Linked DNA regions of Endozoicomonas sp. GU-1. The protein of the gene in region 1 interacts with the protein of each later gene in a pairwise test. Links are inferred from orthologs where the notes say so. Each region holds a gene or a part of one and is shown in the gene's direction. Other genes may lie near its edges.

Evidence for each region.
Region 2: the proteins of rho (region 1) and nusG interact in binary tests that used the Escherichia coli proteins (3 or more experiments, as listed by UniProt). The link is inferred for Endozoicomonas sp. GU-1 from one-to-one orthologs.

What each region holds. Positions count from the first base shown.
Region 1 is NZ_CP114771.1:3,637,283-3,640,371, reverse strand. The notes cover bases 216-3,089. They hold rho (transcription termination factor Rho), read left to right. Parts: upstream 216-959; coding sequence 960-2,219; downstream 2,220-3,089. Other genes in these bases: ubiD (4-hydroxy-3-polyprenylbenzoate decarboxylase), read left to right, coding at 2,532-3,089; trxA (thioredoxin TrxA), read left to right, coding at 305-628. UniProt on the Escherichia coli protein: Facilitates transcription termination by a mechanism that involves Rho binding to the nascent RNA, activation of Rho's RNA-dependent ATPase activity, and release of the mRNA from the DNA template.
Region 2 is NZ_CP114771.1:4,350,900-4,358,340, forward strand. The notes cover bases 3,320-6,267. They hold nusG (transcription termination/antitermination protein NusG), read left to right. Parts: upstream 3,320-4,500; coding sequence 4,501-5,034; downstream 5,035-6,267. Other genes in these bases: secE (preprotein translocase subunit SecE), read left to right, coding at 4,120-4,488; rplK (50S ribosomal protein L11), read left to right, coding at 5,320-5,754; rplA (50S ribosomal protein L1), read left to right, coding at 5,754-6,267. Also shown: O3276_RS17950 (hypothetical protein), read right to left, coding at 1-344; O3276_RS17955 (hypothetical protein), read left to right, coding at 441-1,415; ltrA (group II intron reverse transcriptase/maturase), read left to right, coding at 2,272-3,294; more of rplA, read left to right, coding at 6,268-6,449; rplJ (50S ribosomal protein L10), read left to right, coding at 6,784-7,314; rplL (50S ribosomal protein L7/L12), read left to right, coding at 7,408-7,441. UniProt on the Escherichia coli protein: Part of the processive rRNA transcription and antitermination complex (rrnTAC). The complex forms an RNA-chaperone ring around the RNA exit tunnel of RNA polymerase (RNAP).

The sequences.
Region 1 (3,089 bases):
GTTAAAAGGTTAACTTTAATCGAGTTATGCACACAAATCCTACTGGCTGTATTGCCCTGGGCAAAGCTACACTGATGACTGAAAAACAGGCCTGTGTCATATGGCAATCTTATAAGCCTCCATGCTCAATGGCATTTTTATAGAAAAAAAAGCCACAAAATTCCATGAATCAGGCATAATAGGTCAGTTCTGGGCCGGTGATATCTTTTGGCAGCCTGTTTGGCTTGCCCTCGGTCAAGGCTCCTGAGTTTACTTTAAACACTTTTAAGTACTAATTAAGTACCCTGGTTAGGAGATCCATTCCATGAGCGAAATTGTCAAAGTGACAGATGACTCCTTCGAAGAAGTGGTTCTGAAGGCGGAAGGTCCGGTACTGGTTGACTATTGGGCTGAATGGTGTGGTCCTTGCAAAATGATTGCCCCCGTTCTTGATGAAATTGCCCAGGACTACGACGGCAAACTGACCGTCTGCAAGCTGAATATTGATGAGAATGAGGCAACCCCGCCAAAATACGGTGTGCGTGGTATTCCTACGCTGATGCTGTTTAAGGGCGGCAACGTAGAAGCTACGAAAGTGGGTGCCCTGTCCAAATCACAGCTGACCGCATTTTTGGATAGCAATCTGTAATTGCTGGTCATTGGTGGTTGTGACAGACCGTTACAGCCACTTGACTGGCCTCAATTTTATAGCCATTTGATTAAATTTTTAAATCAATTCAGTTGACGAAGTCTTAATTCTTGATTATTTTCCAGAAATGGATATAGACTGTAATTACACAGGGCTGTCAGGAATCTTCTGACCTCAGGGATATGGCCCAGACAGGGCAGCCGTTATAAACACTCGCAGGCATCAATCAACACTTAGCTGTCCTTTATCATAATAAGTCAAATACTTTCTGATCTTCCTGCAAAGACAACGGCCACTTACCTTTCAATTTAACATTCGCACACTACTGGTTATGCATCTTACCGAACTGAAGAAAAAGTCTGTTCCTGAACTTCTGGCGATAGCGAATGAAATGGGTCTCGAAAACCTTGCCCGTTCCAGGAAGCAGGATGTAATTTTCACCATACTCAAACGCCATGCACGCAGTGGTGAAGACATCTATGGTGACGGTGTTCTGGAAATTCTCCAGGATGGTTTTGGATTTCTCCGTTCCGCTGATAGTTCCTATCTGGCGGGACCGGACGATATTTATGTTTCCCCAAGTCAGATTCGCCGGTTTAATCTGAGAACGGGCGATACGATTTCCGGGAAAATTCGTCCACCGAAGGAGGGAGAAAGATATTTTGCCCTCCTCAAGGTGAATGAAATCAATTTTGACCAACCAGAAAATGCCCGCAATAAAATCCTGTTTGAAAACCTTACGCCATTGTTTCCCCAGGACCGTCTCACTATGGAGATGGGAAATGGTGCAACAGAGGATTTAACCGCTCGAATTATCGACCTGGTAGCTCCCATCGGCAAAGGTCAGCGTGGCCTGATTGTCTCTCCTCCTAAAGCGGGTAAAACACTGATGCTGCAAAATATTGCGGCAAACATTACCCGTAATAATCCGGAGTGCTACCTGATTGTTCTGCTGATTGATGAGCGCCCGGAAGAGGTTACCGAAATGTCCCGTTCCGTGCGCGGTGAAGTGGTCGCCTCTACCTTCGATGAGCCTCCTTCACGTCATGTGCAGGTTGCCGAGATGGTGCTGGAAAAAGCCAAGCGTCTGGTAGAGCACAAGAAAGACGTTGTTATTCTGCTGGATTCCATTACCCGTCTGGCCCGTGCTTACAACACCGTGATTCCCTCTTCCGGCAAGGTGCTTACGGGTGGTGTGGATGCTCATGCCCTTGAGCGTCCGAAGCGTTTCTTTGGTGCTGCCCGTAACATTGAAGAGGGTGGCAGCCTGACCATTCTGGCAACCGCACTGGTTGATACCGGCTCCAAGATGGATGAGGTTATCTTTGAGGAATTCAAGGGTACCGGTAACATGGAACTCCACCTTGACCGTCGGGCGGCTGAAAAGCGGGTCTTCCCTGCTATTGGTATCAACAAGTCAGGTACTCGCCGTGAGGATCTGCTGACCACGGAAGAAGAGCTTCAGCGTATGTGGATTCTGCGTAAAATCCTGCACCCAATGGATGAAATTCAGGCCATTGAATTCCTGCTGGACCGTATGAAGCACACCAAGACGAATGAAGAATTCTTCCAGTCCATGAAACGGAAGTAATTTTATTCCCACAGGAAGGACTGTGAGAAGGATGTCGATCACGATCACAGTCTCTGCCGGGGGATAAGGCCAAAGCACCCTGCAAGCCTGTTTCTACCAATGAGCCATTGCGCAACTACCTGGTCAGACTTTGATCTTTCAGTCCGTTCATTTTGCGGGCCGAAAAGACCGTGAAAGGCAAGCTTCGGTTATTCGATCCTCATAATCAGACAGCAATAATCTCTTTATCACCTGTTTCGACTGACGTAGTTTTCACTGTTCAGGAGAAAACTGCCAAAGCCTGAAAAAGTCAGAGCCAAAGAAGAAATATTCATGAAATACAAGGATCTCCGGGATTTCATTGATCAGCTGGAAAAACAGGGGGAACTCAGGCGAATCACGTTTGAAGTTGACCCGGTTCTGGAAATGACTGAAATCTGTGATCGAACCCTGAAAAAAGGGGGGCCCGCCCTATTGTTTGAAAACCCCAAAGGCTTCGATATGCCCGTGTTGGCGAACCTGTTTGGCACGCAGAGGCGGGTTGCCCTGGGGATGGGGCAGAAGGATATCGGTGCACTGAGGGAAGTGGGTGAGCTGTTGGCCTACCTGAAAGAGCCGGATCCCCCAAAAGGCTTGAGAGATGCCATTGAAAAGCTGCCGCTGTTCAGGCAGGTGCTGAACATGGGACCAAAGGTGGTTAAATCGGCACCTTGTCAGGAAGTGGTAGTGCAAGGTGATGATATTGATTTAACCCGGCTGCCAATTCAGACTTGCTGGCCAGGGGATGCTGCACCATTGATCACCTGGCCCCTGGTCATTACCCGTGGCCCGGAAAAAGAGCGACAGAATCTGGGCATTTATCGTCAGCAGCTGCTTGGTAAGAATAAATTA
Region 2 (7,441 bases), 720 kb from region 1 along the record:
AGCAAACCTCTTACGGATGCTTCACTCAACCGTTGCCTCGCTTTGCAATATGCGCTGGTGTCAGTGTTGGGCACTTTCTTCTTGTTGCCCCTGACGACCTGGTCTCTCGCTTCATCAATGAGGGCGTGGCGACATGACTTGGTGTCACTGGCCACCTGTCGCATGAACAAGGTTAATGTTTTGATGGGTGGAAAGTCCCTTACCCTGTAGCCGGGGTAACAATTCTGAAAAGAGTTAAGGTCATCAGAGGTAAGGATTGATGAAAATTCATCACTTTCAGTCTGTGCAAATTGGTGAAGGCATTCATCTGCGAGGGACAGAAACTCTTGGCTACACTTGTTCATGGTTTGCTCGGAAGGGAAATATTTAGGTTTGTGACTTTTTATAGTCGCTTCTTTCCGAGTAAGCCTTGAATTATCAAGGGCTGAGGCCTTAAGTCAGTGCCATTGGAGTCTGCCCCCCGTTTGGACGCTTACGGTGGAACAGGGCATTTTGCTTCTGGAACCATCCATTGCCCTGAGTGCTGTGTGAAAAAACCGGATAGCAAAAATCCCCAGTACTACCATCAGTTGCTGGCTTGCTGTCTGGTTAAACCGGGTAAGAAGGAAGTACTACCTTTGATGCCGGAACCCATCATTCAGCAGGTAGATGCCTCAAAAAACGACTGTGAGCAAACAGCTCTCAAAAGACTTCTGGCGAACATTGCCAGAGAGCACCCGCACCTGAAACTGGTGCTCAACTTTGACGATTTATACTCCGATGGACCCACGATAAAGCTGGTTAAATCCTATAACTACAGCTTCATCATGGTTGCGAAGGACACCAGTCACCTATCACTTTATGAAGCAGTGGATGAGCTGGACATAGCGAACAAAGTTGTTCGCCATGGGTATACCGACGAAGATGGCTATCGACACTGGTTCCGGTTTGTCAATGGAGTTCCCATCAATAAGTCTCATAAAGAGATATTGGTCAACTACCTTGAGTACGTAGAAATCAGTCCCAAAGGAAAGAAATACACCAACACCTGGGTTACTGATATTTACATTACCCTTGAAAACGTGACCAAAGTCATGCGAGGAGCACGCGCCAAGTGGAAAATTGAGAACGAAACGTTTAACACACTGAAAACACAAGGGTACAACCTGGAACACAATTACGGGCACGGAGAGATGCATCTGGCGACAAACTTTGCCAGCTTGACATTTACCGCTTTTCTCATTGATCAGATAGAGCAGCTTGCCTGCCCTCTTTTCCAAAAAGCGTTGTCGGTATCGAAATCAAAAAAATCGCTCTGGCATGGGATAAGGGGGCTGTTTGACTGGTTTATTATCGACTCATGGACGGAACTGTTAACAGCAATAACTGTGGGTAAGAGTATCAGCCTGAAAACGCTTATGGTGGATACAACTTAGCCTCTCAATATTCTTGGTACGCCCGGCATGGGCATGAACTGATGGGGTGAAAGTCCCCTGTGGGAGAACCTACATCTGACTGGCGGTAAAGACGCCTGCTGATGACAACCACTAGCTTAAGGCAAGTGCAGTCCCGCGAGGGGCTGTGCGGAGGCAGTCTGAGTGCAAAGGTGCGAGCCGACGTACAGAAATCGCATACAAGGCTGAGTCTCTGGGCGAGTGAGCCAAGGATCACAAAGCCCTCTGGTTCGTGAGACACGGTAAATGCGGCGGTTGTGCACTGAAAGTCCATGTTCTTATCCGGGGAGATCTGTTCAACATGCGATTGGTAAGTTCCCAGTTCTCAGCCACTGGTTACAACAGGCTCGGCGAACAGTGACTCATCATCCTGTTCGAGCAAACCCGATGGCAACCAATAGCGCCAGCAGAGGCAACTCCGCGTGGTGATTGGACAGAAGTCAGCAGAGGCCATAGTAGCTGTACGACAAAAGTCATTAATGGACGGGAAGTCGTCAGCGAAGGGCCGAACATCGATGACAAAGAGGAGACTGATTCCCTCAGGGCGATGCAGCCGTCCGGCGACTCACCGTACCTGGCGACAGAATCTTTGACCAGCTTTGAACCATGATCTACTAAATTGCGTACTTGAACCGGCTAATCTGGCAAGCGCATGGAAACAGGTCAGAAGCAACAAGGGTGCTCCGGGTATCGATGGAGTCACCATTGAAGCTTATCCAGACTTTGCCAAACAGCATTGGCCTTCAGTGCGTCAAGCCTTATTGGACGGAACCTATCAGCCGTCACCCGTGCGCCGGCATGTAATAGAAAAGCCGGACGGCGGTGAACGCTTCTGGGAATCCCAACCGTGATCGACAGGGTCATACAGCAGGCCATTGTGCAGGTGCTGACGCCTGTCTTTGACCCGGGATTTTCCCCAAACAGCTTTGGCTACCGACCGGGACGGTCAGCACACGACGGAGTTCGTCAGGTTAAGCAGTTGATCAACGGGGGGCTACATTACGCCGTTGACGTTGATCTGAGTAAATTCTTTGATACGGTTAATCACGACGTTTTGATGTCGAGGGTCTCCCGTAAGGTCCGCGACAAACGCCTTCTGAAACTGATTGGTCGCTACCTGCGCTCCGGAGTCATGATTGAGGGCAATGTCTACCCGACCAGGGTTGGCATGCCACAGGGTGGGCCTTTATCACCCTTGCTGTCTAATGTGGTCCTCGACGAACTCGACAAGGAGCTTGAATATCGGGGTCATTGCTTTGCAAGATACTGTGATGATTTTGTGATTCTCGTCAAAAGTCAGCGTGCAGGGGATCGGGTGATGCACAGCATTACCCAATTCATTGAACGCAAATTGAAACTGAAGATTAACTCCCGGAAAAGTAAAGTTGTGAAAGCAACAGAAAGCGAATTCCTGAGTTTCACCTTCACAGGGAAGAAAGTTCGCTGGGCCCAGAAGTGTCTGGACCGATTCAAATACCGGATACTCAAGTTGACCAGTCGTCGCTGGGGTGTCTCAATGCAACATCGGTTACGCAAATTGGCGCAATATATCCGGGGTTGGATGGGGTATTTCCGGTTATCGGAATATTACCGACCAATTCCCCTGCTGGATCAATGGATACGTCGGCGAATCCGTTGCTGTTTTCTGAAGCAATGGCGCAAGCCGAAAACCCGTTTTAAGCATCTGGTCAGGTTAGGCGTTGATAAAGTGAACGCCGCCAAGATCGCAGCCAGCAGCAAAGGGTATTACCGTCTGAGTAAAACTTATGCGGTACAACAGGCACTGAATAACAATTACCTCGCGAAAATTGGGCTTGTTTCATTGAAAGACTTATGGATCAGGTTTCACCATCATCGTTGAACCGCCCGGTGCGGACCCGCATGCCGGGTGCTGTGGGGAGGGCTGGAGAAAGACCAGCCCTTACCCGATTGTTTTCAGTGTTCGGTGTGTCTACAAAGTAATCAGGAACTCTGTTTTCATACGGAGTGGGGTATTTCATCCGTAAATATTATGCTTGGATAATACAATGTTATACGACTTAAGGCGTATGGTTGTCGGGAATTGCTGGTGGGTAGTGGGCAGTGGGCAGAAAAAGAAGGTTGCTTACGCTTTTTCTTTTTTCTTTTTTCTTTTTCTGCCCACTGCCAACTTTTCTTTCCTCTGTTCTTGCTTTTTTCTGTCGATTCCTGTTTTATATGTGGCGGTTCGAGACCTTGAACGTACTACTAGCGATTTGTCGTATATTTTGTGTTTGCATGATTTTTATGTATCCTCATGCGGCATGAGTGGGGAGATTAAAGGGGCTTGAAAAGACCCGTTGATGTGGTAAGATATTGAAATGAAAAGGGTTTGCATCTTTTCTTCCCTTTTCAGGTGTTCGTTGAAATGTTTTTTTGAGAGATGTGTATCTCTTTATCTCGGGCGCTGATTGTTTTTGTGCTCGATAAGCCGAAATGCTTTTCAGGTCGGTTAATGATGATTATAATTCACCGGCACTGCAATCCAGAGTGATAGTGATTTAGGCCAGTAGTTCAATTGGTAGAGCACCGGTCTCCAAAACCGGGGGTTGGGGGTTCGATTCCCTCCTGGCCTGCCATTTCCAATGATCAAGCTCCTGGGGTGCTTGTTCTCAGAGGTCTTTTTAAAGATCTTTTCAAGAAAGCCTGGATAGAGAAAATCAAGCTGATGAGTGGAAATTCTGAAATTGCGACTCCGGGTCGTCTGGATGGTCTCAAATGGGGCCTTGTGGCGGTTCTGGTCGCTGTTGGTGTTTACGGTAATTATTACTTCTCTGCTGAGTCGCTCCTTCTCAGGGTTGTCGGTCTGCTGGTAATCGCGGCGGTTGCCGGGTTTGTTGCTCTGCAGACGGTAAAGGGTGGTGCCTTCTGGACGTTGCTGAAGGATGCCAAAACCGAGATTCGCAAGGTTGTCTGGCCTACTCGTCAGGAGACGGTGCAAACTACTTTGGTGGTGGTTGCTGTCGTGTTAGTGATGGGCCTTATTTTGTGGGGGCTCGATTCTCTGCTAGGCTGGATGATCAGCAGCCTGATTTGATAGGGACAGGACATGGCGAAACGATGGTATGTGGTTCATGCCTACTCTGGATACGAGAAGCAGGTGTTGCGCTCTCTGAATGAGCGTATCAAGCGTCTTGGTATGGAAGAGTATTTTGGCGAAATTCTGGTGCCTACCGAGGAAGTGGTAGAGATTAAAAACGGCCAGAAGCGCAAGAGTGAAAGAAAATTCTTTCCGGGCTATGTGTTAGTCCAGATGGAAATGAACGAAGACTCGTGGCATCTGATTAAAGATACGCCGCGGGTTATGGGCTTTATCGGTGGTACCGCCGACAAGCCTGCGCCGATCACTGAAAAAGAAGCGGATGCGATTCTTCGTCGTGTGCACGAAGGTGCTGAGGCTCCAAGGCCCAAGACTCTGTTTGAGCCGGGTGAGATGGTTCGTGTTATCGAAGGTCCTTTTGCCGACTTTAATGGCGTGGTGGAAGGCGTTAACTACGAGAAGAGTCGTCTCCAGGTGGCGGTAATGATTTTTGGTCGCTCAACGCCGGTCGAGCTTGAGTTTGGCCAGGTTGAAAAAGTGTAAGCTGATCGAATTGATACCATAACCCCGTTTGCCAGCTCTGGTGGCGGGGTTTTGTGTTTTTGGGGGTTGGGCTTGCATCCTCCCTTATTGTTCGGGCGGAAAACGATAATTGTGTAAATTGCAATTATCTTACGTGTTTTTGCGCTGGTGCTTTCGGGATGATTTCTGTAAACTACCGCGCTTTGTAAACGGGTAGCCGTGGAATTTGATGTTTTTTCGGGATTTCTTGTAAAGGAGTCTGGGATAGAGCGTCAAATGAGGCAGTGACCCACGTAGAGGTTAACAATGGCCAAGAAAGTACAAGCTTATATTAAGCTTCAAGTGCCTGCTGGACAGGCGAACCCATCCCCACCTGTTGGTCCTGCTCTGGGTCAGCACGGTGTAAACATCATGGAATTCTGTAAGGCGTTCAACGCAAGCACCCAGAAAATGGATGCTGGCATGCCGATTCCTGTTGTTATTACTGTATACAGTGATCGCAGTTTCACTTTCGAAACCAAGACTCCGCCTGCTTCTGTTCTGCTGATGAAGACTCTGAAGCTGAAGAAGGGTTCTGGCCGTCCAAATACCGAGAAGGTCGGTACTGTGACTCGCGAGCAACTGCTTGAAGTTGCCAAGATCAAAGAGCCTGATCTGACAGCTGCTGACGAAGACGCAGCGGTACGTACCATTGCTGGTTCAGCTCGTTCCATGGGTCTGATCGTGGAGGGTGTTGAGTAATGGCTAAGATGTCAAAGCGTGCCAAGCTGATTGCTGAAAAGATCGACTCTACCAAGTCTTACGGCTTTGAAGAAGCCGCCAGCCTGCTGAAAGAGATCTCCAGCGTCAAGTTCAAGGAAACGATCGAAGTTTCTGTCAACCTGGGTGTGGATCCTCGTAAATCTGACCAGGTAGTTCGTGGTTCTACCGTACTGCCTAACGGTACCGGTAAAGACGTTCGCGTCGCTGTGTTCACCCAGGGTGCTAACGCTGAAGCCGCTAAAGAAGCGGGAGCTGAAGTGGTTGGTATGGAAGACCTGGCTGAGCAGGTTAAAGCGGGTCAAATGGACTTCGACGTAGTGATCGCCTCTCCTGATGCGATGCGCGTTGTTGGTCAGCTGGGCCAGATTCTGGGTCCACGCGGCCTGATGCCTAACCCTAAGGTTGGTACTGTAACACCTAACGTTGCTGAAGCGGTTAAGAACGCCAAGGCTGGTCAGGTTCGTTTTCGTACTGACAAGAACGGTATCATCCACGCTGGCGTTGGTAAGATCGACTTTGACGCAGCTGCCCTGAAGCAGAACGTTGAAGCTCTGCTGGTTGATCTGAAGAAGCTGAAGCCTTCTTCCAGCAAAGGCGTTTACATGAAGAAAGTTACCCTGTCCTCTACCATGGGTCCGGGTCTGACTATCGACATGTCTTCTCTTTCCGCTTAAGACTGTCTGCTAAAGCCTGTCTGCGTAAGCGATAGAAAGAATTACAGAAATCTGGATTGTCAGATTTCTGGCTGGTGCAAGCCAGTCGCAACCCTCTTTGGGGTCCCTGCTTTCATGGCGGGGGTCGTCAAAGATCGCAGGTGTCCAGCGCCGTGCCTGTTTTTTCAGGGGCCTTTCTTCGGAAAGGGTTATAGGCGGAGGACTTAATGTCCTGCGTAGACGGTGAGTATGCGTTTTATCCAAAACGGTATACACCCATCACCGTATTGTAAGCGCTTAATGATTTATCTCGAATAAATCATAAGTGAAACTACATAAGTTTGGAGTAAAGCCCATGGCGTTAGGACTCGAAGACAAGAAGGCTATTGTGGCCGAAGTCAGCGAGGCTGCACAAAGCGCTCTGTCGGCTGTAATCGCGGACTACCGTGGTCTTACTGTTAGTCAAATGACTGCTCTGCGTAAGCAGGCTCGTGAAGGTGGCGTCTACCTGAAGGTAGTTCGTAACACCCTGGCCAAGCGCGCTGTAGAAGGTACTGAGCTTCAGTGCCTGCAGGAAGTTCTGGTAGGCCCTACTGTGCTTGCTTTCTCTATGGAAGATCCGGGTGCCGCCGCGCGTCTGATGAAGGATTTTGCCAAAGAGAACAAAGAGCTGGATATCAAAGCCCTGTCTATTTCCGGACAGTTGCTGGGCGCAGAACAGATCGATGTTCTGGCCAAGATGCCTACTCTGGATCAGGCTCGCGCAATGCTGATGAGCGTAATGATCGCACCGGTAACCAAGCTGGCAAGAACTCTGAACGAGATTCCTGCAAGCATTACCCGTGTTGTGGCAGCTGTTGCCGACGAGAAGAAGAAAGCCGCTTAATCCTTGCCGGATTGGTTTTCTTGCTTTTTTGCTTAAACAAATTCCGGGGCTGGCTGTTTGTTTGCCCCAACCAAGATTTTTGGAGATATAGAGATGGCTCTGTCCAAAGAAGATATCCTGAATGCAA